DNA from 4 places in the Marinomonas sp. ATLA20 genome. Region 3 is predicted to be linked to each of the others. Evidence: predicted binding sites of a transcription regulator. Region 3 holds the regulator's gene; each other region holds the start of a gene.
What was found. Region 3 encodes sigma-54, which starts transcription at its own class of promoters, with help from an activator protein. Its sites were predicted from a motif close to TGGCACNNNNNTTGCTNT; they were not measured.
Positions count from the first base shown of each region.

Region 1: AC2A4J_RS11965 (nitrate reductase) is a predicted target of sigma-54. The motif match lies at 2,554-2,571, and genes of this name have one in related genera.
Region 2: AC2A4J_RS15735 (HAD-IIB family hydrolase) is a predicted target of sigma-54. The motif match lies at 5,247-5,264, and genes of this name have one in related genera.
Region 4: hpxO (FAD-dependent urate hydroxylase HpxO) is a predicted target of sigma-54. The motif match lies at 5,284-5,301, and genes of this name have one in related genera.

Region 1 covers NZ_JBXUKU010000006.1:128,088-135,763, forward strand. Annotated here, with positions in the region: gene AC2A4J_RS11965 (nitrate reductase) at 1-2,404, opposite strand, end outside; gene nirD (nitrite reductase small subunit NirD) at 2,714-3,046, opposite strand; gene nirB (nitrite reductase large subunit NirB) at 3,051-5,621, opposite strand; gene AC2A4J_RS11980 (NAD(P)/FAD-dependent oxidoreductase) at 5,693-6,934, opposite strand; gene AC2A4J_RS11985 (ABC transporter ATP-binding protein) at 6,927-7,676, opposite strand, start outside.
Region 2 covers NZ_JBXUKU010000010.1:40,474-48,149, reverse strand. Annotated here, with positions in the region: gene AC2A4J_RS15755 (DMT family transporter) at 1-144, shown strand, start outside; gene AC2A4J_RS15750 (ABC transporter substrate-binding protein) at 245-1,111, opposite strand; gene AC2A4J_RS15745 (alpha-amylase family glycosyl hydrolase) at 1,251-3,008, opposite strand; gene AC2A4J_RS15740 (glycosyltransferase family protein) at 3,090-4,319, opposite strand; gene AC2A4J_RS15735 (HAD-IIB family hydrolase) at 4,372-5,193, opposite strand; gene AC2A4J_RS15730 (DMT family transporter) at 5,331-6,224, shown strand; gene AC2A4J_RS15725 (hypothetical protein) at 7,601-7,676, opposite strand, start outside.
Region 3 covers NZ_JBXUKU010000009.1:70,229-77,904, reverse strand. Annotated here, with positions in the region: gene mlaE (lipid asymmetry maintenance ABC transporter permease subunit MlaE) at 1-643, opposite strand, end outside; gene AC2A4J_RS15115 (ABC transporter ATP-binding protein) at 640-1,440, opposite strand; gene AC2A4J_RS15110 (calcium/sodium antiporter) at 1,586-2,566, shown strand; gene lptC (LPS export ABC transporter periplasmic protein LptC) at 2,566-3,144, shown strand; gene lptA (lipopolysaccharide transport periplasmic protein LptA) at 3,128-3,655, shown strand; gene lptB (LPS export ABC transporter ATP-binding protein) at 3,656-4,381, shown strand; gene AC2A4J_RS15090 (RNA polymerase factor sigma-54) at 4,460-5,929, shown strand; gene ptsN (PTS IIA-like nitrogen regulatory protein PtsN) at 5,947-6,396, shown strand; gene AC2A4J_RS15080 (HPr family phosphocarrier protein) at 6,406-6,675, shown strand; gene mgtE (magnesium transporter) at 6,683-7,676, shown strand, end outside.
Region 4 covers NZ_JBXUKU010000006.1:19,120-26,795, reverse strand. Annotated here, with positions in the region: gene AC2A4J_RS11530 (TRAP transporter large permease) at 1-203, opposite strand, end outside; gene AC2A4J_RS11525 (TRAP transporter small permease) at 203-718, opposite strand; gene AC2A4J_RS11520 (TRAP transporter substrate-binding protein) at 806-1,801, opposite strand; gene AC2A4J_RS11515 (mandelate racemase/muconate lactonizing enzyme family protein) at 1,877-3,010, opposite strand; gene AC2A4J_RS11510 (FadR/GntR family transcriptional regulator) at 3,260-3,976, shown strand; gene hpxO (FAD-dependent urate hydroxylase HpxO) at 4,031-5,209, opposite strand; gene uraH (hydroxyisourate hydrolase) at 5,497-5,862, opposite strand; gene uraD (2-oxo-4-hydroxy-4-carboxy-5-ureidoimidazoline decarboxylase) at 6,059-6,580, shown strand; gene AC2A4J_RS11490 (LysE family translocator) at 6,577-7,182, opposite strand; gene AC2A4J_RS11485 (aminotransferase-like domain-containing protein) at 7,295-7,676, shown strand, end outside.

The sequences.
Region 1 (7,676 bases), on a different contig from region 3:
GATGCAAATACATAAGCAAAGTAAGTTTTTGATCCATCAACTTGGCCAATCGAATTTGCTGCGTAACGGGGTTCGAATATTCCAACCACTCAACCCTTTCAGCCAAACCTTTACTCTGCTCTATATATATTGCCTTCAAAGAAGCTAGTGTTTGCCCATTGGGCCAAACTACTTCGTAGTGAAAACCTTGCTCAGAAGGTACTTGGCACCAATACAGACACTCTGATAAAACAAGCGGCACTGCCGAAACAAGCAAGCCATAACAAATATTTCCAACCACTTCGAGCTGAACCTGAGCATGTTTCGATTCCGGTTGACCTGATAAGGGATCAACCACTTGCGGGATAAGATTTGATACCACAGACGCATTGGCAAATTGCTGCGTCCAGTGAATAGGTGCAAATACATTATCTGGTGCAACCGCTCGACTCACTTTAGCTTTTAGCAAAGCCTCTCCGTACGGTGAAGTAAGACGCACTAAGGCTTTATCTTTAATACCAAGACGTTTCGCATCCTTGGGATGAATTTCCACATAAGGTTGCGCGGTATGCTTAGCCAAAGAGGCTGCATCTCCGGTTCTTGTCATGGTATGCCACTGATCGCGTACTCGTCCGGTATTTAAGGTAAAAGGCCATTCTTGTGAAGCTTGATACTTCGGCAAACTTGGTGTGATCGCAACAAATCGTGCTCGGCCGTCTGGGGTAAAAAAACGCCCACCTTCAAACATGCGCTTGGTGCCTTCTGGTCGATCTTTTGGTACAGGCCATTGCACTGGTGTCAAAGCATCATATTCAGCCTTACTTATCAGGCTAAAATGGCCGATATCAAAATCACGCCTGCCATTATTTTCGAACGCCGACAAAGCCGCATGCTCAGCAAAAATTTCATAGACATTTTGATAAGAAAAAGCCGATTGAAAGCCCAAACTTTTTGCGACTTCACAGATTGCCCACCAATCATGCTTGGCTTCACCTGGTGCAGGCAATAAACCTCGTTGGCGAGAAATACGACGCTCTGAATTTGTCACCGTACCGTCTTTTTCACTCCAACCTGTGGCGGGAAATAAAACATCCGCCATGGCGGTTGTGTCCGTATGCGCTTTGCAATCACTAACAATCACTAACTCACATTTTTCCAGCGCGCGCCTGACTTGAGCGGTATCTGGCAAACTCACCATAGGATTAGTCGACATTATCCACACCACTTTGACTTTGCCTTCTTCCATGGCCTGAAATAAGTCGACGGCTTTCAAACCATTTTCTCTGGCCATATTTGGCGCTTGCCAAAAGCGTTGCACCAAATCCTGAGCGCCCGGTGTGGAAAAATCCATATGAGCAGCCAATTGATTGGCCAATCCCCCCACTTCCCGCCCACCCATAGCATTAGGCTGACCCGTAATAGAAAAAGGCCCTGCTCCCTCTTTCCCAATTCGCCCCGTGGCTAAATGACAATTAATAATCGCATTGCACTTATCAACGCCAGAGGAAGACTGATTCACCCCTTGAGAATAAAAGGTGACCGTCTTTGCTGTGTCGCGCCACCAGCGAGCTAAACAAGCTAGATTCTGCTCACTGATCCCGCAAAAGTCTGCGGTATAAGATAAGCTCGGAGTCGATTTTCTCGCCTCTACTAAAGCAGCCTCAAATCCATTGGTATGATTCGCAACAAAGCCCTGATCCAAAATACCAGTCTGAACAGAATCACTTAATAAAAAGGAAAAAATCGCCGCGTCGCTTCCAGGCTTAATTGCCAAATGCAGGTCTGCAATATCACAAGTCGCCGTTTCTCTTGGATCAATTACCACCACTTTCATATTAGGCCGCTGTTTTTTCGCAGCAGCAATGCGCTGATATAAAATCGGATGTGTCCATGCGGCGTTCGACCCAACCATGATCAATAAATCGCAGAGCTCTAGATCTTCATAATTACAAGGCACAGTGTCCGAGCCAAAAGCACGTTTATAACCGACAACAGCAGACGCCATACACAAGCGAGAATTGGTATCTACGTTGGCTGTACCAATAAAGCCCTTAGCCAGTTTATTCGCAACATAATAATCTTCTGTCAAAATTTGCCCAGAAAGATAAAAAGCAAAGGCATCAGGGCCATGATCCCTTACAACTTGAGCAATTTTCGCGCTCACTGTTTCAATGGCTGCCCCCCAGGCGACAGATTGACCATCTACCATGGGCGTTAATAAACGATCATCTGATTGGATCGTTTGTGCAAGACTGCTGCCTTTCACACACAAACGACCAAAATTCGCGGGATGGCCCTCATCACCAGACACAGGAGGAACGGCTTCGCTTGCCGAATGTGGAAGAGTCAAATTTACACCACAACCAACACCGCAATATGGACAGGTCGTTTTTACGCTGGCTGCTGTCTTCATTGTTGTCATCATGGACCTACCTCGCGCTTTTCACTTTTTTAAAAACAAAAAAAGGCCCAATCACTTTTCTAAAAAAGTGATTGGGCCTCGTTGCCTTTTGTAATATCTGTATGCTTTATGTGTAAGCCATCGTCGGTTTACGGTGCATCAGTAATCTATATAAAGCAATTAGTAAGCCAACTTTTAAAAAAACACATTAAGCTGGCCATGACTAAGCTTTGCTAGGCTTGCAACTGACTCTCTTCGAATAAGCTATAAAATACCAGCGATACGAAGCGTTCAAACAGTGCAGAGAGATCATTTTGGTGCGCCGCTTTTTGATTAGTGTGCCGCAACAAATACATTACCGTCTTCTAATTTGGCTGGCCAATGGGGCACCTGAACAGTTTCTTCAAGACATTGACCCGATGACAATACGAAATGCTGCTTATACAAAGGACTGGCCACTACCCATTGCGCCTGTAAATGGGCGACTAGGCCTCGGGACAAAACATTCGCCTTGCCGACAGGATCCCAATTTCCGATGGCAAATACTTTATTCTCGGATTCAGGAATATAAAAAATCGCCACTTGCTCGCCATTTACCATAGCAGCGACTCCAGCACCTTCAACCAAGTCTTCTTGTTTACAAATTAACTTCCATGGCATCGTCATCGTATTAACCTACCTTCGCAATTAATTGCTGTTTTTCTGATTCGGTTGCTGGACGCATTTGATCCCGCTCTTCAACAAACACCACATTGTTATCACTACCCTCATAATTCACAAATTGACGGAAAGTTTTGATCGCTTCTGGATCTTCCAACGTGGTTTTCCATTCGCACTGAAAGGTATTTACAACGTGCTGCATACTCGCTTCAAGCTCACCGCACAACCCTAGCTTGTCGTTAATCACTACCTCTTTAAGATAATCTAATCCACCTTCTAGGCCGTCCATCCAAACAGAAGTTCGCTGCAAGCGATCCGCGGTTTTGGTGTAAAACATCAATACCCGGTCGATGTATTTCACCAAGGTTTCATCGTCCAAATCTTTGGCAAACAAATCTCCGTGGCGTGGCTTCATACCACCATTACCACACACATATAGATTCCAACCGCCTTCTGTGGCGATTACACCAATGTCTTTACTCTGAGCTTCGGCGCATTCCCGCGTACAACCAGACACCGCAAATTTTATTTTATGAGGCGAGCGCAATCCCTTGTAACGATTCTCCAGATCAATCGCCATCTTCATGCTGTCATTCACACCATAACGGCACCAAGTACTGCCCACACATGATTTCACCGTTCGCAAAGATTTACCGTAGGCTTGCCCCGTTTCAAAACCCGCAGCAATTAACTTTTCCCAAATTTCAGGTAATTGCGGCAGAGTAGCACCAAACAAATCGATACGTTGACCACCCGTTACCTTGGTGTATAAGCCGTATTCTTTTGCCACTTCGCCCAATACAATCAATCTATCAGGGGTAATTTCACCGCCAGGAATACGCGGCACAATGGAGTAAGTTCCGTCTTTTTGCATATTGGCAAGGAAGCGATCATTGGTGTCTTGCAAGCTAATGTGTTCTTTTTTCAACACATAATCATTCCAAACACTGGCAAGAATAGAGCCCACAGCAGGTTTGCAAATTTCACAGCCGTGACCTTTGCCGTGTGTTTTTAATAGTTCATTAAAAGTTTTGATTTCGCCAATTTTAACCAGGTTGTATAAATCTTGGCGTGTGTAAGCAAAGTGCTCACAAATATCGGTGCTGACCTCGACTCCCAACGCCAACAATTCGTTATCGACGACTTTTTTCAATAAAGCCGCACAACCACCGCAACCCGTTGCCGCTTTGGTTACACCTTTCACATCACCGACTGACAAAGCCCCATTGCAAACGGCGTCGTTAATATCCTGCTTGGACACATTATGGCAACTACAAATCGATGCTGTCGCAGGCAAAGCATCCACACCTAAGCCAACAGGGGCATCGCCCATCGCTGGTAAGATAAGCGCTTGGGCTTGCTCCGGTAAATCAATGGCATTGAGATAATATTGCAACAAGGTATCGTAATAACTGTTGTCACCCACCAAGACAGCGCCTAATAGCTTTTTACCATCTTCAGAGACCACCATTTTTCGGTAGCTCTGACTTATTTCATCTTGGTACACAAAGACTTTGCAACCTTGAGACTGAGCATGTGCATCGCCAACTGAACCGACATCGTAGCCTAAAAGCTTCAATTTAGTGCTCATGTCTGCGCCAGTAAAAGTCACGCCAGCATGCCCTAAAAAATCTGCTAACAAATGCCCAGCGGCAGATTTAGCCATCGCGTAACCCGGTGCGACCAAACCAAAAATACGATTATTCCAAAGCGCGCACTCGCCAATGGCATAAATGTCTTCATCACTGGTTTGGCAATGATTATTCACACTAATGCCGCCACGTTCACCCACGCTTAAACCTGATTGATGCGCCAACGCATCCTGCGGACGAATACCTGCAGAGAACAAAATCAGATCAGTTTCAAGATGAGTGCCATCAGCAAAGTTCATCCGGTGAAAAGAAGATTTTCCATCAATAATCTCTTTAGTCGCTGTGTCGGTGTACACCTTCACATCTAAGCCTTCGATCATTTCTTTAAGAACCGCACCACCTTTTTCATCTAATTGAACAGGCATTAAGCGTGGTGCAAACTCTACTACACTGGTTTCCAAGCCAAGATTCTTGAGTGCATTAGCGGCTTCTAATCCTAGCAACCCACCACCAACAACGGTTCCTCGCGTGACTTTTTTCGCACAGGCCCTAATAGCATCTAAATCATCCAGAGTACGATAAACAAAAGTGTTATCACGTTTATGGCCAGGTATGGGCGGAACAAAAGGGTAAGAACCCGTCGCCAGTACAAGCTTGTCATAAGACAATGACTCACCGTTTTGCAGTATTAACTGCTTCGCCTCACGGTCGATTTCGATTACCAAGCTATTGGTAAAATAACGCACACCATGCTCGCTATATAGAGAGCCATCTGTCATGGCTAAATCAGCCGCCCCTTTGCCAGTAAAATATTCACTCAGATGCACACGGTCATAAGCTAGATACAGCTCTTCGCCAAAAACCGTCATTTGAAATGCTTCATGGCCACCTTGGGCGATCATTTGCTCGACAAAATGATGGCCAACCATACCATTACCGATTACCACTAGATGAGGTTTAGTATTAAGAAAAGACACGGTAGAAGTCATTTTATTCCCCTTGCAATAACTTTTATTGAAGTAACATGCCTAACGGCTAGCAACGTCTAAAACGACTTAATTCAGGCGACTTGAGGACAGCAATACGCTTCGCCAAATACCAGTAAATCCAGCATGCTCGAGACATTGGTTTTATTTTGAATGAGCTGGAAATACCAGCTCCCATCGGCGACGTTGCCATAAAGAATTGCGCCAACCAGTAAGCCGTCATTGACCACCAGTTTGCGATAATGATTTGCACCTACATCCTTGAAAAAGATACAGCTATCTTCTTCTGTGGGTTGAATCTTACCGACTGAAAAAAGATTGATGCCAGACACTTTCAATTTGGTCGGTGTAGGCTCTATAACAAACGCCGCTTCTTCTCCAACCAGTACTTTCATCAAGACATTAATTTGCGTCCAAATGGGCGCAACTAAACCAAAGGTTTGTCGATCAAATTCACAACATTCACCCAATGCAAATACAGCTGCATGGGAAGTTTGCATTTGCTCATTAACTAAAATAGCTCTATCTGTTTTTAATCCAGCAGACTTGGCTAAAGCGATTTCCGGCGAAATTCCCGCTGCTATTACGACTAGATCGACACTTAACTTCTCACCCTCCTTACAAACCACATGGGACACTCGACCGCCGTCCGTTTGCAAAAAGGACTCTGGTGACTCACCAAGACGAAACTCAATGCCCATTTGCTCAAGTCTATTAAGCAAAAGTTCAGCTGATTCTTCGTCTAGCTGACGATTTAACAACCAACTAGAACGATGAAACACCACAACCTTGTGACCACGTTTCACCAAGCCCACTGCGGCTTCTAGACCCAACAATCCACCACCTATCACACAAACAGATCGTCGACCTTCTAATTGAGTCATGACATCCACATCTTCCCAAGTACGAAAACCCATAACATTGGGGGCAGACGAACCATGGATTGGCAACACACTTGCCCGAGAGCCTGTCGCTAGCACTAATTGGTCGTATATAATGCTTTTTCCACTGGCTAATAAGATCGTTTTATTTTTCGAGTCCACCTTAATAGCGGGATCATTGGACACAATATCAACGCCATCTTCTTGCATCTTCTGTGTATCGACTAATGGCATTTCGGTATCAGAAATATCATTCGCCAACAAAGAAGACAGCATGATTCTGTTGTAGCCAACTCTGGATTCCTCACCAATCAAAACTATTTGGTACTCATCGCCATGCGCCTTTTCGAAATCGTGCGCAAGCTTGCTGCCAGCCATCCCTGCACCAACAATGACGAGACGGCGTTTCTCCGACTGAGAAATAAGACTAGGCATTAGCAACCTTGGCCTTAATGGCCGTTTTTTTAGTTTTCACAGCAGGCTGAATAGGTTCAACTTTGCGTTGTTTTTCATATAAGAAGGTCAACACTTGGGTCCGATAATCCACGTACCTTGGATCATTCGCTAAGGCCAGACGTTCACGAGGACGCTCAAGATCTACATGCAGAATTTCCCCTACTGTTGCTGCTGGGCCATTAGTCATCATCACAATACGATCCGACAGCAACACAGCTTCGTCTACATCGTGAGTGATCATAATCACAGTGTTGTTGAGATCTTTTTGAATCTCCATCAACGAATCTTGAAGGTGTGCCCGAGTCAAAGCATCTAATGCTCCGAAAGGCTCATCCATCAGTAAAACACTAGGCTCCATCGCCAAGGCTCTGGCAATACCAACACGCTGTTTCATACCGCCAGAGATTTCATCTGGGCGTTTGTCCGCCGCATGAGTCATGTGTACTAACTCTAAGTTATGCATAATCCAGTCATGCATTTCTTTCTTCGATTTGGTTTTACGAAAAACCTGCTTTACCGCCAATTCAACATTTTGGTACGAAGTTAACCAGGGCAGCAAAGAATGGTTTTGGAAAACCACCGCACGCTCTGGCCCCGGCCCTTTTACTTCACGACCATCCAATAAAATGCCGCCTTCTGTTGCGTCATACAAACCAGCAACGATATTAAGGACAGTAGATTTACCACAGCCAGAGTGCCCTATAAGAGAAACAAACTCGCC
Region 2 (7,676 bases), on a different contig from region 3:
TCTGGGTTAGGGATAGTGTTGATCTCGGTGTTTGGCTATCTCTTTGCTAACGAAAAACTTGATCTAGCAGCGTGTATTGGTATGTCTTTGATTATCGCTGGTGTGGTGGTTATTAATGTTTTTTCTAAAACCGTGAGCCACTGAATAAAAACGCAAAAGCGGAAAACTGAAAGTATAAAAATCCCTCGTTGATGATGTCAGCGAGGGATTTTTTTGTATTTGGAATTGTCAGTTAGGCTAATTATTACAGCCCTTCAGCGATTTCTTTCACTTGCATGCGCACACTTTGCAAACCATTACCGGATAAGTACCAAAGTTGAGGCGATAAATAAGTGACTTTAATAGAGCTGGCACCTTGAGCGGCAAGGTCTGCTTTTAATGTATTTATGTCGAGCGCTTCGTTTGTATTGCCAATTGCTTTGCTGCGGTCAACGATAAATAAGGCGGTTGGGTTTGTTTCAGCGATATCACTAACGGTAAGCGGTGTGAACGTTCGAATGCCGCGTTTATGGGATTTTACATGAGCTGGGATTTTTGCGGTTTTTAACCCTAAAAGCTGGCTGCTAATGGCGTCTTCTCTTAAGCCTAAAGAGCCATTGTTATGAGTCACGACCAAAACGGTTGCATCTTTATTTAGTCTTTTCTTTGTGGATTCTATATTGCTTTTTAAATCAGCAAGGGCGTTTTTTGCTTTGTCTTGCACATGAAATAGAGTGGCAATGGAGGTGACGTTGTCACTAAGATCATGCCAATAGTTCTCACCAGAAATGTTCACCTGTTTTACTGCACTAATGGCTGCCAGCTTATCTTTTTGGCCTGCTTGGCGGCCGGTAATGATAATAAGGTCTGGGTTGACTGTATTTAGAGTCGCTAAGTCTGGTGACTTTAAACCACCAATGTCGGCATAGCGCGCATCGTTAAACTGCTGTAAATATTTAGGGATGACTTGTTTAGGAACGCCTGCGACTTGGTTTTCTAGCCCTAGCTCTGTCATGGTGTCTAAGCTGCCTAGGTCAAAGATAGCAGCGGTGGGTAACCTTGTTTCAGCCGTTGATAGTTGGCTAAATGCCAGCAAAGTTCCTATGGCTAATATTTGTTTTAACTTTGTCATCTTCACAATTACCTATCTATGAGTCTTAAAATAAAATAACCATTACCAATTATTGATAATGGTTACCATTCTCTCACTTTTGTCGGTAAGTGTTGGCACTAAAACGAGATACGATACGTTGCTAAACCTGAAACAGGTTTTAGCTGTTTTTAATTTTCCCTCTTTTATTTGCCAGCCATACAAACTGATAGGGCATTAGGGTGATCTTGCCTAAATGGTCTTCGTACACTTGTTCTGATACTAAATCTGTCCAATCATCGGTAGCGATTAGGTTCAGTTCAGACAAATTAAAGCTTTGTGGTTGATCCGTCATATTGTAGACCGCAAATAGGCTTTGGCGTCTGTCTAAGCTTTGGCGCCAGAAGGCAAACAGGTTTTCGCCCATGTGCAAAACGTACTGCGTGGCATTTGGGTGGAAAGCGGGTTGAGCACGACGAATTTGCGTCAGTTTAGTAACGCTTTGGAAGACTTTTTGATGATGAGTCGGTGTGTTTAACACATGCTCTAAATCTTCCATGTCCCAAATATGACGGTTAATTGAGCGGAAGTGACCAGTGTTGTCCACTCTTTCTAAATCGTTTTCTGTGCCAAATAAGCTATGTATATAAAAAGCGGGCACACCTTCTAGTGCCATCATGACGCCAGCAGCACATAAAAAGCGAGCGAACTGCCATTTGTCTGGACCATGTTGTGCTGAGCCAGATAATGCATTCCATAGACTGATATTAATTTCATACGGTTTGGCTTCACCTTGTGGCGTGGTGCGTGAGCTTATTTTGCCGCCAAAGCGTTTCATGGTATTAATCAGTGTTTCCAGCTCCCATTCAGACAGCAAGCCTTCTGTCGGACGTAATCCAATGCCATCATGTGAGGCGATAAAGTTTAAGTAGGTCGTCCCTTGCTGAGCCGGTGTCATGCTCATTAACCATTGTTTTAAGTGATTGCTGTTTCCCGTTACCAAACTGTTAATAAGCAGAGGCGGCAAGGAAAAGTTGTAAATCAAGTGGGCTTCGTTGGCATTACCGAAATAGGTTAGGTTTTCCTGGTTCGGTATGTTGGTTTCGGTGATGATCACAGATTCTGGGGCGTAATGTTCAATCATCAATCGCAATAAGCGAATCATTTCATGGGTCTGTGGCAAGTTGATACAAGAGGTGCCAGGGATTTTCCAAAGAAACGCCACCGCGTCCAAGCGAAACCATCGAATGCCTTTTTCAAGGTACAAACGAATAATGCGCAGAAACTCTAAAAGAACAGCAGGGTTCTCAAAATTCAAATCCACCTGATCATGACTGAAAGTACACCAAACGTGTTTCTCACCGTTTTTCGTTTGTACTTCTCGTAACAGCGGCGAGGTTCTAGGGCGAACCACCGCGCTTAGATCTGCGTTTGGGTCCGCTTCGTAAAAGAAGCTTGCCCCAGGTTCAACGCCTGCTTTGTAATTTTCGAACCACATGCTTCGGCTTGAACAATGGTTGATGACTAGGTCACCCATGACTTTAAAGTCTTTGGAAAGATTCACCACGTCAGCCCAGCGACCGCAGGATGGATTGACGGTGGTGTAATCCATCACACTAAAACCATCATCTGAGCTATACGGAAAAAAGGGCAGTAGGTGAACGGCGGAAATACAATCTGACAATTTGCTTTTAACGAACTTATGCAAAGTCTCCAAAGGCGCTTCTTCTTTTCTACGCAAGGTGTCCGCATAGGTAATAAGCATAATGTCAGATTGGTCCCATAAGTTTCTATGGGGGCGAGGAGACTCCGTTGACGGATCTAGATTAAATGTGGCTAAGCACTTTGAAGCCAAATCCTTATTGTCCAAGCTTGGGTAAATGACTTGCAAATGAGCGATTAAGCGCTGTTCTAGATGCGACAAAGGAGCGTTTTCCATGTTTATCTACCTGTCTTTTTTAATGATTGAAAAGCAACGTAGTAAGGTTCAACTTAGCAAAAAGATTACTTTTAGGGCCAGCTATTTTTTAGGACCGTATTGGGCCATATCCAATTCGACGGCTTGAGCAAGCTGATTCATGACGCCCGGAAAGGCACTCACAACACGGTTCCAGCTAGGAATAAACGGCGTCTCCATTGGATTTTCTAAATATTGGTTACCCGCTTTCATAATATTGCTAGCGAACAGTTCTACTGCTTGCTCCTCGGTATGCACGTCTAATTTTAGACCATTAATTTCTGCATCGTTTCGGTACGTCTCAATGAAGTCTAAAGCAACACGGTAATAGGTAGCTTTAATCGTTCGGAAGGTTTCTTGATTGAAAATCGTCCCGTTTGTTGCCAGCTTTCTGAAAATGGCTTTGGTAATGTCGATGGACATTTTAGATAAGCCGCCATCGTCATTATCCGCTGATAAATCTTGGTGTTTGTGATCGTAAATATCAGCGATATCTACCTGACACAAGCGGTTGGTCGAGTAGTTACGGTACATCTCACTCAGTACGCCAATTTCTAAGCCCCAGTCACTTGGAATGCGCAAATCCGTCATCACATCGCGACGGAAAGAAAACTCGCCTGCTAATGGATAACGATAGCTGTCTAGGTAATCTAAGTAATCCAAATGCCCAAAGACTTTTTTGAGCGAGCACAATAAAGGTGTCACCAGTAAACGGCTGACGCGACCATTCATTTTTCCGTTGGCTGCACGAGCGTAAAAGCCTTTACAGAATTCGTAGTTAAAGTTTGGGTTAGCAACCGGATAAATAAGGCGTGCCAGAAGTTCTCTGTCATAAGTGACGATATCGCAATCGTGCATGGCTATTGATTCGGCTTTACCCGCGGCGAGGTTGTAACCCATACAGAACCACACATTACGGCCTTTACCCGGATCGGAAGGCGAAAGGTGCTCGCCTTTTAACACGCCATCAATTTCTCTTAGTCGAGGGCCGTCGTTCCAAAGGACTTTAACGTTTTGTGGTAATACACTGAAAAACTCTAAGGCGTGACGATATTGGTCTTCGGTTGCTCGGTCTAAGCCGATGATGATTTCAGACAAGTAGGGAACTTGCTGCAAGTGCTTCAAAATATTTGGCATGGCGTCTGTTTCCAGCTCGGAATACAGACAAGGTAAGATAAGAGACATAGGGCGTGTTTTCGCAAACTCACACAGCTCTTGCTCCATTTCTTCTAACGGACGGTGTGCCAAATTGTGAAGTGTGGTGATAATGCCGTTTTGATGAAAATCGCCCATAGTCATTCTCCTAAAATCGTAATAATGGTTTGTTTATTGTTCTGTCCGTTGATTACAAAATACCTTGCTTAGTGAGTTGCAAATTAACCGCCTGAGCCCAGCCTTCTGGACCATACGCATCGGTTAGCCAAGCATCGCAACGGTTGGGAATTTCTGGTGGCGCGTGGATAGGAGAGCGAATGACGACCGGAATGTCCGCTTTACTCAACATGCCTACGTCGTTCTCGCCATCGCCCAGTGCCATGGTGGTAATGCCTTCTTCGCTCTGTTGTTCGTACAATTCCTTAAGCCATAGCATGGCGTTTGCCTTATCGCAGTGCTTGCCCATCAAATGTGCGAAGCGGCCGCCTTTTTGAATTTGCACACCAAATGGCGCAAGATCCTCACGCAATGTATTCAGAGCAAGGTTGGAATCTGTCCATACCATGGGTTCAGTAAACTCTCGCTGCATGGCTTGCTTGGCGCTTTCTTCAGTCAAGCCAGTGATGGAAACCAGCTCCTGCCAAGTCATCTCGCTGAAGCGTTTAAAAGTGTATTCTTCTTGCTTGTCATTGGTTAGCTCGATCAGCTCGTCTCGTTTCGGGCCAAATGACTTGCGCCAATAATCGCCACAGTCTTCGAGCGTTTCGTCGACAAAAAGGCGCAAGTGCTTAGGAATATAAACGGCAGAGCCATTTTCCACGATGAAAGCATCTTGATGATTGAGCTCCTGTCTAAGAGACATAAGCTCCACAAATGTCTTGCTGGTGTTGATGACGCAAGGGATAGAAAAAGTCTTCAGCGACTGTAAAGTCGCCAGTGCCGGTTTGAAACTGTAGGTATGATGATCGAGTAATGTGCCATCCAAATCGGTAAAAATTAAAAGTGTTGTCATGTCGATTCCTTTTTGGGTCCATCAAAATGCCGCTGATGGACGTTAGTATGAGACTTGCAAATCTGGTGCCAGTGCGTAAAAGTAGCGTTTTCCTTCACGGTACATGCCTAAGATTAACGAGGCTGTTGAACAACTTTATGACAAGTTTGCTACGTTTATGTGTTTTTGTGATTTTGGCTTTATTGGCGTTCGCGGCAAATTCTGTTTTGTGTCGTTTAGCGCTGAACGATGGTCTTATCGATCCCGCTCAATTCACCACGTGGCGTTTGCTCAGCGGCGCAGCGACTTTGGTGCTGCTTAGTGTTTTTCAATGTCTAAAAAATCAGCGTAATGACCTGAAAATAGTGTGGTTGGAAGGGAGTTGGTTGTCGGCCTTTGCACTGTTTATTTACGCCTTGGGCTTTTCTTATGCCTACGTCACATTAGAAACAGGAATAGGCGCCTTGATACTGTTTGGCGCGGTACAGCTTACTTTGATCTTATTCGCCGTGTGGACAGGGCAAAAGCTGGTTTGGCTGGAATGCTTGGGTCTAGCGATAGCCTTTGCCGGCTTTGTTTACTTAGTACTTCCGACCTTGTCATCGCCTTCTTTATTGGGCTTTGTCTTAATGACGTTAGCAGGCGTGGCATGGGGCTTGTACACATGGCGAGGCAAAATTTCGGCTAAGCCTTTATTTGCAACAACATCTAACTTCGTTCGAACCATTCCCATGTTACTGATCGCGCTGATTGTCATTTCTTTTAATGGCGAACAAGCGCAGAGCGCACAACTTGAAGGCATTATTCTCGCTGTCACTTCAGGCGCCATCATGTCTGGTTTAGGCTACGCCATCTGGTACGCCGTCTTGCCTTATCTTAGTGCTTCTATGGCTGCTGTTTTACAGCTACTGGTTCCTATCATTGCCACAATAGGAGGCGTAGTTTTTGCCAACGAATCCATCACCTTACACCTCGTAATCGCAACGCTAAGCGTCTTAGGTGGCGTATTGCTTGTCATAATCGCGAGAAAACGAACACCTAAAAATGCCTAGTTTTGGTGCGTTTTTATCTCAATGCGCCATAATTGACAGGTTTATTGATTGAAAATCGATCGCTGTTTTAGTTCGGCAATGTAAACATTCCCTCCCTAATGTCTTTCAAGGGGAGAGCTAGAGAGGGGTTATTACTTTGGCTCTTCGGGGCTTTGATCATGACTTCCACCTTGGCGCTTGGAGCAAAACAAACACCACCGCTCGACGTTACTTTGATAAATTGTCGTTTGACCTCGCTCTTGGCGTTTGCTTTGCTCCTCGCTGCTGAACATAAACACTTTTACTCGTAGGGCACGATGAGCGCAGCGTGATCTGCCGTTGTTAGTAAACGCATAACATATTAATACTGCTGCCAAGTCTCTTCCCCTTTCTTCAAGGGGAAGACGGAAGATGGGGTTATTAGTCTTGAGTGACTTCAATCCCACAAAAGTATTATGGTTTTACCTAGGCTTTCATTGTATTGTCAGGATATTGTAATGGATTAATTGGTATGGATTGCTTGGCTGATATTGGTACGAGATCAAAATTATCAGACTCAAACGGTCTAAATTTAAAATAGTGATACACTAAGTTTTGCTTAGTAAAAAAGAGTGATGACAAGATAGGTTAAACCGTGACTTGGAGATTCTGTGCCTAACATCGTTTCCTAGAAAACGACAAAATGATTAGAGCCAAGTCCGCGCTGTTTGTAGCAATAGCATCAGGGATAAAAGCCAAAAGAGCTTTAACAAAAAATCCGAATAGATGGCTGCAAAACTACTCTTGTTAAAGCTTGATTTTGTTTGCAAAAATCGGGGTGTCCATAGATGTTAGTTGATAGGAGAATCTAGTGCAGCAGGCTTCAAGACGGCTTCAGTCGGCACACTTTCTCGCACACACCGTGCAGGAAATCAGGTTCCGTTTTCTAGAGGTTAGTGACATCTGCCAAGAGTCCCGGCGCCGATTTGCCGCGCAACAACCCCAGGTTAAAGGGGATGGAAAACTGGTTAACTATCGTTTCGCGGCGTTCTCGTCGCTGGTCCAGACGATAAAGGATATTCTCCCGGTTATCTTAGAACGTTCTGTTAGCTGGTCTAGCCTATCTCACATACGGCATTTGCAATTTATAAAGTCGATAAGAAACGCAGTAGCTCACGATGGAAATCCAGTAATAAATTTGTGGGTAGAGGGCCGGTACTACGTCGCGTGTGATTTTGTTCGCCTTGGCCCGAACCTGCAACCGGTCGCGGTTAAGGCCCCTGCTGAAGATGTTCATACAATCGTTTCGGAGTTCACGGAGGATCTTTGTTCATATTTGCGTGACGTCTTTTCACACTATGTGGGGAATCAGTCTCTAATCGGCCCTCTGTATGGCCAGGAGTTCTTTGCTACCGCTATCAATCACCCGGCAACTCCCGAGTTTGCTCAGCGTCTTTATAGGGAGTCAGACCATTATAGGGAGTCAGATCATTC
Region 3 (7,676 bases):
TCCAAGTTACAACCACTGAAAAACACAACGCCTTAATCAAACCATTAACGATATCGGTATCGAAATACACAGACTGCTGCATGGATGACCAAAATGCGCCATCATAAACACCCAACCATTCGACCGATACAAGATGTCCACCAAGAATCCCCGAAGCAGAAAAAATTAGACTTAAGATCGGTAGACAAATGACGCCAGCAATGAAACGAGGCGCAATGACTCGTCTTAGCGGATCAACACCCATCATCTCAAAACTAGACAATTGCTCTGTCGCCTTCATCAAGCCTATTTCAGCCGTCAACGACGAACCTGCGCGTCCAGCAAAAAGCAGCGCCGTGACAACGGGTGACAACTCTCTCAACAGCGAAAGCGCCAGTAATTGCCCCACCGCCTCTTCAGACCCAAATTTAGCCAAAATACTGTAACCTTGCAGCGACAGCACCATACCAATAAATGCACCCGAAACAATGATAATTACGAGTGACAATACCCCAACAGAATAAAGCTGTTTCACCAGCAAATTCACAGACTCTTTAAAGCGCACAGGCAATCTAAATATGCTTTGCACCAAAAAGATCCCAGCTCGCCCAACAGCCTCAAGCCAATCCAACAAGGACGCCCCTAACAACCCAATAGCTTTCATAGTGCCACCTTAGCGGAGATATCTTCTTCTGGATAATGGAAAGGAACTGGCCCATCAGGCTCACCGTTTAGAAACTGCTTCACTTCAGGATCATTTGAAGCCCGGATTTCATCAGCAGAACCTTCAGCAATAACTCGCCCACCAGCCAAAATACAAACGTGATCAGCAATAGAAAGTGATTCTTCAACATCATGAGAGACAAGCACAGACGTCATATTTGCTGAATCATTCAGCTGACGTATTAGCTTCACAAGCACCCCTTTAGAAATAGGATCTTGCCCAGTAAAAGGCTCATCGTACATGACAAGTTCAGGATCTAAAGCAATAGCCCTAGCCAATGCAACACGTCTCGCCATACCGCCCGATAACTCAGATGGCATTAAACTAGCGGCTCCCCGCAAACCAACACTGTGAAGTTTCTTTGCAACAATGTCCGCTATTGCCTTAGCATCTAACTTAGTATGTTCCTCCATGGGAAAAGCAATATTCTCAGCAACAGACATATCACTAAACAAAGCGCCACTCTGAAAAAGCATCCCCATTTTTTTCCGCACTCTATAAAGTTCAGACCGTGATAAAGCGTGAACATCCTGTCCATCAACTAAAATAGTGCCTGAATTAGGTGCAAGTTGTGCGGCAATCAAACGCAGCAAGGTTGTTTTACCTGTTCCACTAGGCCCCATTACTGCCGTAATTTTACCTCGAGGAATGGTGAGGGATACATTTTCGTAAATTGCCCGCCCTCCCCTAAAAAAACTAACGTCTTGGACTGTTATATAAGCATCTACCACTGACACACCTTTTTAATCCCTATCGAATATCGACCGATACTACCATCGCCCCTAGATAAATAAAATCACAGAGCGGCCAAATACACTTTGTTTGTAAGATCAAGCCTTGAATTTAAACGTCAAACCTCATTAAATGGTACCTCCTGTATCAATGAGTAATATCAATACCATGCTATTGTTTTCTATCGCCCTAATTGTAGGGCTAGTTTTACTGGTTATGAGCTCCGACAAATTCATCGAGCACTCTGCCCTTGTGGCAGAAAAACTCAACGTAAACCCTATGATCATAGGGATAACGCTGGTTGCCTTTGGCACGTCCGCACCAGAAATGGTCGTCTCAGCCATAGCAGCACTTGATAATGCCCCTGAAATTGCCGTGGGTAACGTACTTGGCTCTAACATTGCCAACATCGCCCTTGTCTTTGGTATCACATTGCTTTTTTCGGCTATTCCAATAGCCTCTGGCTTATCTACCAAAGAAGTCCCTCTTGTATTAGGTATCACACTTTTAGCAGGCTTTTTGCTATTTGATCAGACACTTAGCGTATGGGATGGTGTGATACTAATTGCTGCCTTTATTATTATCCTGACAATATTGTTAAGAGGCAGTAAAGACTTAGAAAAAGATTTAAAAGAAGGCCTACCTGAGGACGATGGCACCTCAGTCACGAAATCTCTGATTATTGCGCTAATCGGACTCACTGTATTAATAGGAAGCTCTAAGTTGCTGGTATGGGGAGCAATTGGTATTGCGACAGCACTTGGTGTCAGCGAGCTGGTAATAGGCCTTACGATTGTTGCTGTGGGCACCAGCTTACCTGAACTGGCCGCATCAGTAAGCAGTGTAAGAAAAGGCCATCATGACATAGCAATTGGTAACATTTTGGGGTCAAACATCTTCAATTTGGCCACAGTATTACCGCTACCCGCTCTTATTGCACCAGGACTGGTAGATCAAAGCGTTATACACAGAGATTTCCCTTGGGTATTAGGCCTAACAGCTGCGCTCGCCTTGGCTATCTTCATCTTTAAGAAAACAACAGGTAACAGCATCCCACGATGGGTTGGTATTCCACTTATAGCCTCTTATGGTCTTTACTTATTTATTGTCAGTACAAGTGGTTCGATCTAATGCTTTCACTTAAGAAACTCACGCAACCTAAAAGCCTACTAATCATTGGGGCCGCTATTTTAATAGCCGCCGCAATAGGCTGGTATGGAACAGCGCCAAAAGCATACTTAGTGGAAACCGGTTCACTCAGTAGCTCACCTGACTATTTCATCACCAAGGTCAAAGTAAAAGAGTTTGATAATGACGGAACACTTATTGAAACACTGGATGCTGAACAAACCCTTCATTACATTGCAAAATCCAGAACACTTTTAGAAACCCCTAGTGTCGAACGCTACTCAAAATCAGGTCATTGGAACGCAAAAGCAGATAAAGGGGTTATTGAAGATGGAAGTAATGATATTCTATTAACAGAAAATGCTAGAGCGACTAAAAAATACCTCCAGTCGGAAGATATAAAGCTCAGTGCAGATAACATACATTACTTAGACAATGACAAATCATTAACCAGCTATGGAAATGCGACACTCATCTCCACACAAGGAGAGACCTCTGCTGGCGAAATCACAACCTATATAAATTCAGAAGAAGTCGTGATGACAGGGTCTGTACGAGGAAAATATGAAACAATTCATTAACATCGGTGCGTTGCTAACTTCAGCCCTTATTGGCCAATACGCATATGCCCTACCTGATGACCTTAATAAGCCATTAGAAATACAAGCCAACGAAGCGTCATTCGATCAAAATTCGGGTGAAGCAATTTACAAAGGCAACGTTTTCGTCAAACAAGGCTCTATTGAGATACAAGCACAATACCTTAAAGTATCGACAGACCCTCAAACACGAAAATTCAACAGCCTAGAAGCGAGTGGCAGTCCAGCAAAATTCAGTCAGCAAGTAGATTGGAGCGGGAACATTGTCATCAGTAAAGGCAATGAAATTCGTTATTTAACCAGCGAATCAAAGCTAGAAATCATGGGGAATGGCTACCTAAGTCGAATGCAAAACTCCATCACGGCAGACTACATACTCTATATGATCCAAGATGGCACCTTCAGTGCCGAGAAAAAAGATTCAGGGCGCGTATCAATGACACTACAACCACAAGCGCCACAAAACGAACCAGCACCTGAGACGAAAAAATAGATGGCACTATTAGAAGCAAAACACCTTGCAAAAAGCTACAAAAAACGCCAAGTCGTAAAGGATGTATCTATCTCGGTTGAATCTGGCGAAGCTGTTGGGTTACTAGGCCCAAATGGCGCAGGCAAAACAACATGTTTTTATATGATCGTAGGCATGGTGACAAATGATGCGGGTGGCGTTTTTATTGACGGTGTCGATGTGACTGGCGATGCTATGCATACACGTGCGCAAAAAGGCATCGGCTACCTTCCACAAGAAGCATCAATTTTTCGTAAGATGACCGTTGAAGACAACATTCTAGCCATCTTAGAAACACGCAAAGAACTAACAAAAGCACAACAAAATGAGCGACTGGAAGAACTTCTTGAAGAGTTTCACATTACTCATATTCGCACCAACCTAGGCATGGCATTATCAGGCGGAGAAAGACGCAGAGTAGAAATAGCCAGAGCCGTTGCGATGAACCCAAAATTCATCTTACTTGATGAACCCTTTGCTGGCGTAGACCCGATTTCGGTCGGAGATATAAAGCACATTATTAAACACCTCCAAGAGAGTGGAATCGGCGTTCTAATTACCGACCATAATGTCAGAGAGACTCTAGACATCTGTGACAAAGCTTACATTGTTGGCAATGGTTACATTATTGCATCCGGTGACGCCAATACCGTCATTAACAATGAACAAGTCAAAAAGGTCTATTTAGGTGACGACTTCCGTCTGTAACCCCTTATCATTGCTGTAGAAAGGGAGTAGTATGCACAACTCATTCCAATTCATTCAATTAGAAGAAAGAGTTGCTCTATGAAGCAGTCTTTACAATTAAAGCTCGGCCAACAGCTGACAATGACGCCTCAACTGCAACAGGCTATTCGCTTGCTGCAGCTTTCTACGTTGGATTTAAAACAAGAAATACACGAATTCCTTGAATCTAACCCGCTGCTTGAGCTAGACGACGACGAACAACTGCATAACGAAATACCAGCCAGCATAGAATCCAAAAGTGCCCCTGAGACAACCGTCGATAACAACGAAGAAGCACGCGTTGAATCAGAGTGGACTGAAAGCATCCCCGAAGAACTATCTATCGATAGTAACTGGGATGACACCTATCAAAGTTCTGCTGCTGTCAGTGATCACAATAGTTATGAAGGTGACGGAGACTTCGAAAGTCGCAACGCTCCAGCTGAAAGTATCCAAGACCATCTAATTTGGCAATTGAACTTAACTCACATGTCAGACCGTGACATTGAAATTGCTTATGCCATTATTGAATGCGTTCAACCTGATGGCTACTTAAGCATTTCTACCGATGACATTTGTGAGTCCCTTGGCATCGAATTAGAAGACCTAGAAATAGAAGAAGTCATTGCTGTGCAACATAGACTGCAACGCTTCGACCCTGTTGGCGTATGCTCAATCGACCTACGCGACTGCCTTCTAGTACAACTAGAAGCCTTCCAGAGTCATCCACTTTACAAAAGCACGTACAACCTTATTGACCATTACCTGCCACTATTAGGTAATAGAGATTTCGCACAACTGAGCCGCAAGACAAAACTAAAAGACGAAGCGCTAAAAGAAGTCGTCAACTTGATTCAACAGCTTAACCCGCGCCCAGGTTCAGTGATCGACGCAGATGATACAGATTACGTCATTCCTGATGTTTCAGTGAAAAAGCGTCATGGTGTATGGCAAGTTGAGCTAAACAACGACGCCCTACCGCCAATCAAAATCAATGAAACCTATTCTGCGATGGCGAGCACAGCGGCAACTACAGAAGACGCCACTTACATCAAAACCTCTCTTCAAGAAGCAAAATGGTTCATGAAGAGCTTGCAGAGCCGCAACGAAACATTATTGAAAGTGGCCAGCTGCATTGTAAGTCGACAAATTGATTTTTTCGAACTCGGTGAAGAAGCCATGAAACCCATGGTGCTTCATGATGTTGCAGAAGAAGTGGGTATGCATGAGTCAACCATTTCACGGGTGACGACGCAAAAATACATGCACACACCAAAAGGTATTTTTGAGCTTAAATATTTTTTCTCCAGCCACGTGAATACCGCCTCTGGAGGAGAATGTTCTTCTACCGCAATACGAGCTATGATTAAGAAGCTTGTGTCAGATGAACCAGCGAAAAAGCCATTAAGTGATAACAAGCTAGCGGCTATTTTAGCAGACCAAGGCATACAGGTTGCGCGACGTACTGTAGCCAAATATCGAGAGGCGATGAACATCCCTCCTTCCAATGAACGAAAACGACTGATCTAAACGGATACCATTTTATCATGTCCTTGAAATCATTATTAAAAGCAGAACTTGTTCTCGCAAAACAAGACATTGTTAGTAAGAAACGCGTCCTTGAGAGCCTTGCTGAAGTCGCTTCCAACCGCCTTCATTGCAACAACGAAGAAATCTATGACGCACTACTTGGCCGAGAAAAACTAGGCAGTACAGGCATTGGTAATGGCATTGCCATTCCGCATTGTCGTCTAGAGTCGGCAAACCACACAGCTATCGTTGTCATGTCACTGCAAACTCCAATTGATTTTGACTCTATCGATAAACGAGCGGTCGACCTAATATTTGCGCTGATTGTGCCACCTCAAGAATGCGATCAACACCTTTCTACATTGGCTCAAATCGCTGAGTTAGCACAATCTCCAGAATCACTGGATAAATTACGTGCGGCACAAAGCAGTGAAGAACTATTCAATATATTTGACTCATTAATATAGGTAATAAGCATGCAGGAAGAGTCCGTCACAATCATAAACAAACTGGGCTTGCATGCTCGCGCAGCGGGCAAGCTGGTTGAAACAACCTCTCGTTTCTCTTGCGACATCACCATAGAAAAAGAAGGCCGCAATGTTGATGGAAAAAGCATTATGGCCATGATGATGCTGGCCGCTGGCAAAGGCACTGAAATTCGTGTCAAAACCAACGGTGAAGATGAAAACGACGCAATTAAAGCGGTGATAGAATTAATTAACAATCGTTTTGGTGAAGACGAGTAAGGAATCAATGTCAGAGCAAAACACGCTTAACCACCTGCAAACGGTCACCGAATCGCTCGAATCTGGTGCCACCATGCAAATCCGTTATTTACTTAACGGCGCTTTGCCAGCTCAGGACGTTGCTCGCCTATTAGAGTCCTCCCCTCCCAAAGAACGTAAGCTTCTTTGGGAGCTAATTGAAGCCAAAAATGAAGGCGAAGTACTGCAATATCTGAGCGAAGATATTGGCGTACAATTCATGAAAAACATGGATACAGAGCGATTAATCGCCGTATCCGAACATTTTGAAAGCGATGACCTTGCCGATTTACTACAACATCTACCAGAAAAAATAGTAAAAGAAGTGCTTGCGTCCATGACGACGCAAGACAGAACAAGAGTTGAAGCACTATTAAGCTACTCGGAAGATTCTGCCGGCGGCTTGATGAACACGGACACCATCACCATACGTCCGAATATCACCGTCGACCTGGTGTTTCGCTACCTACGCAGACACAACTCTCTACCAGACATGACAGACAGCCTACTTGTTGTCAGCCGCTCTGATCGCTTGCTAGGCACCTTGCCCCTGACCACACTATTAGTCTCTGACATCAACGCCACAGTGCGCGATATCATGGAGACCGAATTTACTGTTATTGACGCAGAAACCCAAGCCAGCGAAGTAGCACAACTTTTTGAAAAGATGGACTTGGTTTCCGCTCCCGTCATTGATGGAAAAACCAAAAAATTACTTGGCCGTATTACCATCGATGACGTTGTTGACGTTATCCGTGATGAAGCCGAACACTCCATGTTAAGCATGGCGGGTCTTGATGACGACGAAGATACTTTCGCCCCTATCATGAAAACCACCAAGCGACGTGCAGTGTGGCTTGGTATAAACCTAATAACAGCCTTCACCGCATCGTATGTAATAGGTTTATTCCAAGACACTCTGGACCAAGTTGTCGCACTCGCCATACTCATGCCCATTGTTGCCAGCATGGGCGGCATTGCCG
Region 4 (7,676 bases), on a different contig from region 3:
AACTCCCCTGCAAGTATGAAGAAGGGAATGGCCATCAAAGAGAAATTATTGCTACCGCTGACTAGGTTTTCCGCAATCAACTGACTGTTAAACATGTCCATGTAAAACATCAGCGCCATGCCTGTCATGATGAGCGCGAAGGCGATAGGCATACCGATAATAATGGCGCCAAATAACGCGCCAGCAAAAATGACCAGCTCCATTATGCTTCTCCTTCTTGATGATTTTTATTGAGAGCGTCTTGTTGCTGTTCGTTTTCGAATAAGCGTCTAATGCCAAATAAAATGAACAAACACATACAAGCGCCCATAATCATGGCGCCAGCATAGAGTAGCCATAGAGGCATATTAGTAGCAGGGCCAAGGGTGTTAATGTTTATTTTGACTAGCTGCCAGCTACCATCAATAAGTAACCAGAGGGCGTACAGCATTAAGGCCGCAGAAATAAGTTGCAGCGCAACTCGTAGCCATTTGAAGGGCATAAGCTTTATGAAAATATCGACATTCAAATGTTGATTGAGCTTCATAGCTCGTGTCGTGCCGAGAAAAATCATAAAAACAAATAGGTAGCGCGACATTTCTTCCGACCATGTAATACCTGAGTCGAATAAGTAGCGCAAAATGACATTCGAGAAGACAAGGCAGGACATCGTGGCCAGACAACCCGCCATGCCGATTCCCAGTAGTAAGTCTACAGAGCGAGATAGCTTTTTCATCATGGTGAAGCTCTTAATTGGTCAAACAGTATTAAGGTTTAAGAGTAAAAAAGGGCGTCTATATGGATTATATAGACGCCCTTATCAAGCTTACTTTTCGCCTAGTGCAATGATCTCTTGGACAATATCGCGAGCACCTGGGTGTGATTTATAGAAATTTTCATAAGCAGACTGTTCTGCTTGTATTAACGCACTGTGGAATGCTTGATCTGGAACGGTGATTTTCACACCATCTTGCTCAAGAGTTGCTTTGTTTTGTGCTTCTTGTTTGATCAACAAACTCCATTCTTGCTTCGCTGCATTTTGTGCCGCTGTAGAGACGGCTGTTTGTTGCTCCTTGGTTAAGCCGTTCCAAGTGTTGTTGTTCATCAAGTACAAGTTTGGCGTGAAAACGTGATTCGTTTCTGTGATGTATTTCACAATTTCATACCATTTAGACGCGACGATATTTGGATATGGGTTTTCAACGCCATCCACAACACCTTGCTCTAATGCACTAAACACTTCAGAAATAGGCAAAGGCGTGATATTCGCACCTAGGTTTTTACCGATTTCTAGCATGCTGGAAATACCAGGGAAGCGAAGGCGCAATCCTTTGAAATCATCCATAGAAGAGATTTCTCGGTTACTGGCAACTACGCGGAAACCTTGTACACCATAAGCCAGGAAATGCATCCCTGTATTGGTGTCCATATCATTCACCAATTTCTGGCCGATATCGCTGTTTAACGCGTTTTGAGCGTGTTCGTAATTTTTGAATAAGAAGGGCAGTTGGATGATGCCAACATTTTCTACTTCTTTATCCATAATGGTGCCGAGGATAGCCATGCTAATGGTGCCGCCTCGAACGGAGTTATAAAGCTTTTCTTCTGCGCCCAATACACCATTGCTAAACACTTTAACTTTTAGCTCGCCATTGCTAAGGCTTTCGACATCTTTTTTGAAGGTGTCTTTTAGGGCGATACTGTTTGGGTGAGTATCAGGAAAAAAGTTAGCAACCGTTATCATTTTTGCTGCAAAAGCCGTTGGTGTGACAGCAAGGGCTGATGTGATAGTGAGGGCCGCAAGGGTTTTTCGTGTGAACATAGTCTTCTCCTAAATACGCTTTAAGCGTAGATTATTTTTATTGTGCTAAGAAACATTGCGCTAAGAAAGATAGTGCTATTTTTCGCTAATTAAGCAGCTTGCTATGGTGTATTTCTCTAAGATTTCAGGCTTCGGTGAGAACCCTAGCCCTAGAGAATCTCCAAGATCGAATGTTGCAGGGCATTCATTAAGTGGATGAAGGGAATCAGCCAACTCAATAAAGGGAATTTCTAATGATGTTTCAGGCATGGTGGCAGCGATGAAATGGGCAGTCGCTATCATACCGGCACCATAGTAGAAGCAGTGAGGTACGACTTTTACGTTATGATGTTTGGCGCGTTTGCACACATCGTACATGCCTGTAATACCACCTATTTTGCTGACGCTAGGTTGAGCGATATCAATGGCGCCTGCTTTAAAAAGTTGCTCAAACCCTTCTGGGCCAGAGGCATTTTCACCCGCAGAGATCGGCACGCCAATGTTTCTAATAGTGGCAAGTTGTGCAGCATCTTCGGGAGGCCAAACAGGTTCTTCTACCCAGCTCAAGTTAAGCGATTTTAATTCGTTAACTTTGACGGTAGCTTCAGTGAGACTCCACGGGCAATTAACGTCAACCATAAGCTCCACGTCATCAGGCAAAGCTTCGCGAGCAGCGGCAATGGCTTCATAAGTTGTTTCGTGAAGTTTGATTTTTTTGAAGCCAGCATTGGCAGTTCGCAGGACATGTTCGCGGACTTTATCTGGTTCGTTGCCATAACTTACCAAGCTAGCATAAAGACTGATTTTACCGCTCTTGCCACCAAGAAATTGATACAAAGGCTGTTTGGCTTGCTGTGCTTTAAGGTCCCAAATCGCTATGTCGATAGCGGATAAGGCGTAAAGCATTGGGCCAGAACTGCCGAAACTATGCAGAGCGCGTTTGGCCGCGTAGAGGTGTTTTTCGTAATTCGTGATGCTTTTGCCAATAAACATGGGCGCAACAAGATGTTCTAAAGTCGCGAAGGTAACGACGTTTGAGGCGTGTCCGAACGCTTCGCCCCAGCCAACTAGGCCGGTATCTGTTTCTACTTCAACGAGCAACGATTCCATCTTGTCGATATTAGGAGAGGCGCCGTTGAATTTGTCTTCCTCTTTTACAGGGGCGATGTCTCGTACTCCTGCCGTAAATGGAATGGCGATGCGCCTAATTGTTATTTTTGTAATTTTCATGGCTAAGAAAATCTCTGTCGATCTAATGTATTTAATTTGATGTAGTACATCATACAACTTACTTTTTATTGGTCAAGAGGTACGATGACTATTTTTTAATACGGGCTAACACCGAGTTTCTAGTCATTACTACGCCCAGTTACGATGATTTGTGAGGCGGATCTTTGTTTAATACCTTGTTTTATTTCGTTTTCCGTATTTCTTTTATATGTTGTATGATGACTTTTTTGGTTGTAGGAATAACTGAAAGTGAAACATGACCCTTTATTGTCCGCTAATTCTTCTGATGAGCCCCGTCGGGAGCAAAAACCACAACGGAATCTGGCGCAGAAACTGGTTCAAGAAATACTGCATAAAATTGAAAGTAAGGTTTTAGTTCCCGGTGATAAGTTGCCTAAAGAAGCGGATATCATGCAAGAGCATGGCGTTAGCCGTACGGTTGTGCGAGAAGCCCTGCAACGCCTTCAAGCATCAGGAAATGTTGAGACCAAACATGGCATAGGTACCTTTGTTTTAAATAATAAAGGGCAAGGGCCGATGGACTTGTCGTTTGATTATGTCAACGATGCAGTTGAAATCTTGGAGTTGCGCATTGGATTGGAAGTGGAAATAGCCGGTTTAGCCGCGTTACGACGCACAGATGAGCAGCTGGTGGAAATCCGCAAAGCATTAGATGCATTGCGAGCCATAGACAGAAATGGTCATGTATCAGACGCGGGATCAGCGGATTTTAATTTCCATTTATTAATCGCAAAATCGGCAGGTAATCATTACTTTGTCGATATCATGCAGCATATGGAAAACAGTTTAGTGCCACGTAAGCGTATTGATGTGTCTCATGTGAACCATGAACACGAAGAAGTATATACCGCGATAGAGCGAGGAGATTCCTATGCTGCGCGTGCCGCAATGCGTTTGCATCTAACAAACAGTCGAGAGCGCTTTTTGAAGCTGGCAAGAAAGTGATTCCCCTGTAAGGGCAATCACTTTTACTAGTGCTTTATCAGTGGCTTATTAGCATTACGCCAATGGCCCGCCAATAATAGTAGTACGTAATCCTGCAATAATATTTTCACCCGTTTCGTGTCTTAGTTCGTCGTACCACGCTTGGGTTTCTTGCATGTCTTTACCATGAGTCACATCGCAACGTTTGCGAGCTTTTAGTACAAGATCCTTCACGCGAAAACGGCGTTCTTCTTCGTATTGCTTCAAAGCCGCTAGCACACCAGAAACCGTTTTGCCTTTCTCTTTGAATTGATCCGCGAAACACTGACCAAGCACGACCGCGTCTTCCAGCGCCGAGCAACCGCCTTGGCCAATGTCTGGTGTTGTGCTGTGAGCCGCATCGCCGAGTAGGGCGATATTGCCTTTTACCAAGGTGTCGAAAGGTTCGATGTCATGAATTTCGATACGATTGGTGGTTTCTGGATTAATGGCTGCAATCAGTTTTTGAACGGGTTCAGCCCAACCAGAAAAGTAACCCGTTAGATCAGCAATGACAGTACTCCTGTCTTCTGCTAAACCTTTTGGTAATGGCACATCAAAGAAGAAGTAAAAACGATCATCGGCAATCGGCATGATAGAAACGCGTTTGCCTTCCCCTACAAAGGTCGTCCACTGATCGGCAGGGGCAATACTTTCATCGATTTCAACCAAACCATTCCAATTCACGTAATCGGCATAACGGCGTTCGGTTTGATAACCAATGACATCAGCGCGAACAACAGAATGCGTGCCGTCAGCAGCAATCATAAAGTCACCCACATCACTCGTTCCATCGGTAAAATATGCGGTGACGCCAATGTCACTCTGTTCGACTTTTTCAATACGCTTGCCAAATTGAACCTTATCACGGCCCCACCAATCGATCATTTGGCTTTGTAAGTCGGCACGTGATACTGGGCAAGGGCGTTCGCCAACCGCATCAACCAATGGTGAAAGACTAAATTGGGTCATGACGCTTCCAGTTAAACCATCGTGGTAAGCCATGTTATGCATTGGTCCGCCCAGTGCGTCCATAATGCTGCCCATACCTAAATGGTTCATGCACTTTACACCGTTAGACCAAATAGAAAGCGCCGCGCCAACAGGTTTGATTTCTTTCACCGCTTCAAAAATTTCACACTCGATGCCTTGTTGCTTTAACGCAGCCGCTGCAGACATGCCGCCAATACCGCCGCCAATAATAAGTGCTTTCATACCATTCCCCTTTAATCTTTCGCTTCGTTGTCGTGTTGTCGTAGCGAATTTTTAATGTCTTGTTAAAGGAATAAATGGCAATAAATATGCCATGAAACAAATGAGCCTATATTTATTTATGTGAAACCTTTGTTTTAGAGGGGTGCGTAATCGGTGGTGTTAGGTCAAAGAAGAAATAGGCTGGTTTTCTTCTTTGACCGATAGGGCAGGAAATGACTTATCTTGGTGCGGCTTTATTTATTTTTGCTCTATTTCGGCTCGTTAAATGTTGAGCTGGTTATTCAAGGCTAGCTGCCACGATAAGTACTGTAAGAATAAGGCGAAACCAGAAGAGGAACATGATAGTGAGCGTTTTCATCACTGATGCCGAAACGAATAATTACTGTATTTAAGAAGTTCGGACCCTCTTTTAGAGAGGCTTCATTAGAGCTGTCAGCAAAGTACTCATCAATGGCGAACTCCAGCTCATATATGCCTGTAGAGAAGCTATCCGCTTGTAATAAGGGCTGATCACAGCGACCATCATTGTTGGATATCGTGCTATGAATGAGCTGTCGTTGTCCGTCTTTAGTTTGCTGGTAAAGGTCGATTTTAACACCAGCGGCGGCGATGCCTTTTGTCGTATCTAAAATGTGTGTGGTTAAGTATCCCATTGTTTTACCTCAATCTAATCTGAAAACTAGCCTGCTTTTTGCAAGTAAGCGTCTTTATAAGTGAAATGGTGCTGAAAATATTGTTTCATAGAGATCAATATTTGTGCCATGTGTTCCTATAGCAAGCGTTTTTATTATTTATCGAGATTCGTTTAGAGATCTTTTTGTATAAGCCGTCAGAGATTGGAGTCCTATTATGCACGACCCGTTAGCTGTAATCAGTGAAATGGAAAAAGCGGATTTTATCGCGCTATTTAGCAGTATTTATGAACATTCCACTTGGGTGGCAGAAGAGCTATGGCGACAAAAAGCCTCGCACCCCAGCGAGTACTTTGACAGCATCGATAAAATCAAAGCCACTATGGCAGACATCGTAGAACAAAGTACAGACGAACAAAAACTCATACTGCTACGTGCTCATCCAGATTTAGCTGGCAAAGCGGCTTTAGCTGGCGAGCTTACTAATGCATCAACGTCCGAACAGTCTGGGGCGGGGCTTGATCAATGTTCAGCAGAAGAGTTAGCGCATTTTCTACAGTTGAACGATACCTACCGAGAGAAGTTTGGCTTTCCCTTCATCATGGCCGTGAAGGGCGCGACTAAGGATCAGATACTTGCAGGGTTTGAAACCAGAACGCCCAATGACTGGCAAACAGAATTTGACCGCGCTATGAGCGAAGTTCATAAAATTGCAGGGTTTAGATTGGCGGATCTTTAGATAAACATCATAGGCAAAGTTGTTAGCAGTAATAGTCCCATTGATACACTAAAGTAACGGTGGAATTTAGGTTCTTGAAGCCTTTTAGATACGAGTTTGCCTATGGTAATCCACATGAATGTTCCTGGTAGTGTGGCAATATTAAACATCATGATGCATAGCAAAGCTGATGACCAAAAAAGCTCTCCAGTCAAAGTAAAGACAGAGCTTGCAGTCATTAAGCTGGCCCACGATTTAGGGTTAATTGCCTGAAATGATGCGGCTTGTAAAATGCCCATTGGTTGAAGGCTCTTTTTGTCTGAAGGCATTTTTGCACAAGCGATTTTTATAGACATATAAACAATGTAACTTGCTGCAATAAAGGTGAACACCTTATGCAGGTAAGGCCAATGCTTAAACATTTCACCCAAGCCAAACAAAATCATTATATGAAGTAATGTCATGCCAAAACGAATGCCAATCACGTGAGGCAAGGTTCTTTTAATGCCAAAATTGGCCCCTGAGTTAGCCAGCAGGATATTGTTGGGTCCAGGTGTGATGGTGCTTATTAGGCAAAAAAGCATCAGAGCGGGAGCGAGTTCCAATAGGGCGCTATTTATCATTTCCTTTCCTTCTTAGAAAAATTCAGCCAATAATTGTATCGATACAATTATTGGTGTAATGTACCCATATAGATTTACATACAATACAATTGTGGGCAATTTATTTATTGTTATGAATACAATTATAGAAATGAGTAAAGACACATTCGATCAAGCTTGTTTGGCACATCCAAAGTACAAAGCATTGGCTTTGCTTATTGAGCAGGCGATTCAGTCTGGCGAGTTACTGGATCGACAAAAGTTACCAGCACAAAGGTTTTTGGCGGATAGGCTAGAGATTACTCATGGCACGGTAACAAGGGCGTACGACTTGCTTGAAAAGAAAGGTCTAGTGAATGCTAAACTGGGTGCTGGTACCTATGTGAACCTTCCAAGCTCCTTCGTTACTACTAATGATTCTGTTATCAAAGAATACGACTTTGCATCCAGTATGCAGCCTATGCTGGGGCAACAGATGCTGCTCAAACATGCCTTAAGCGAATTTTCTCAAGATC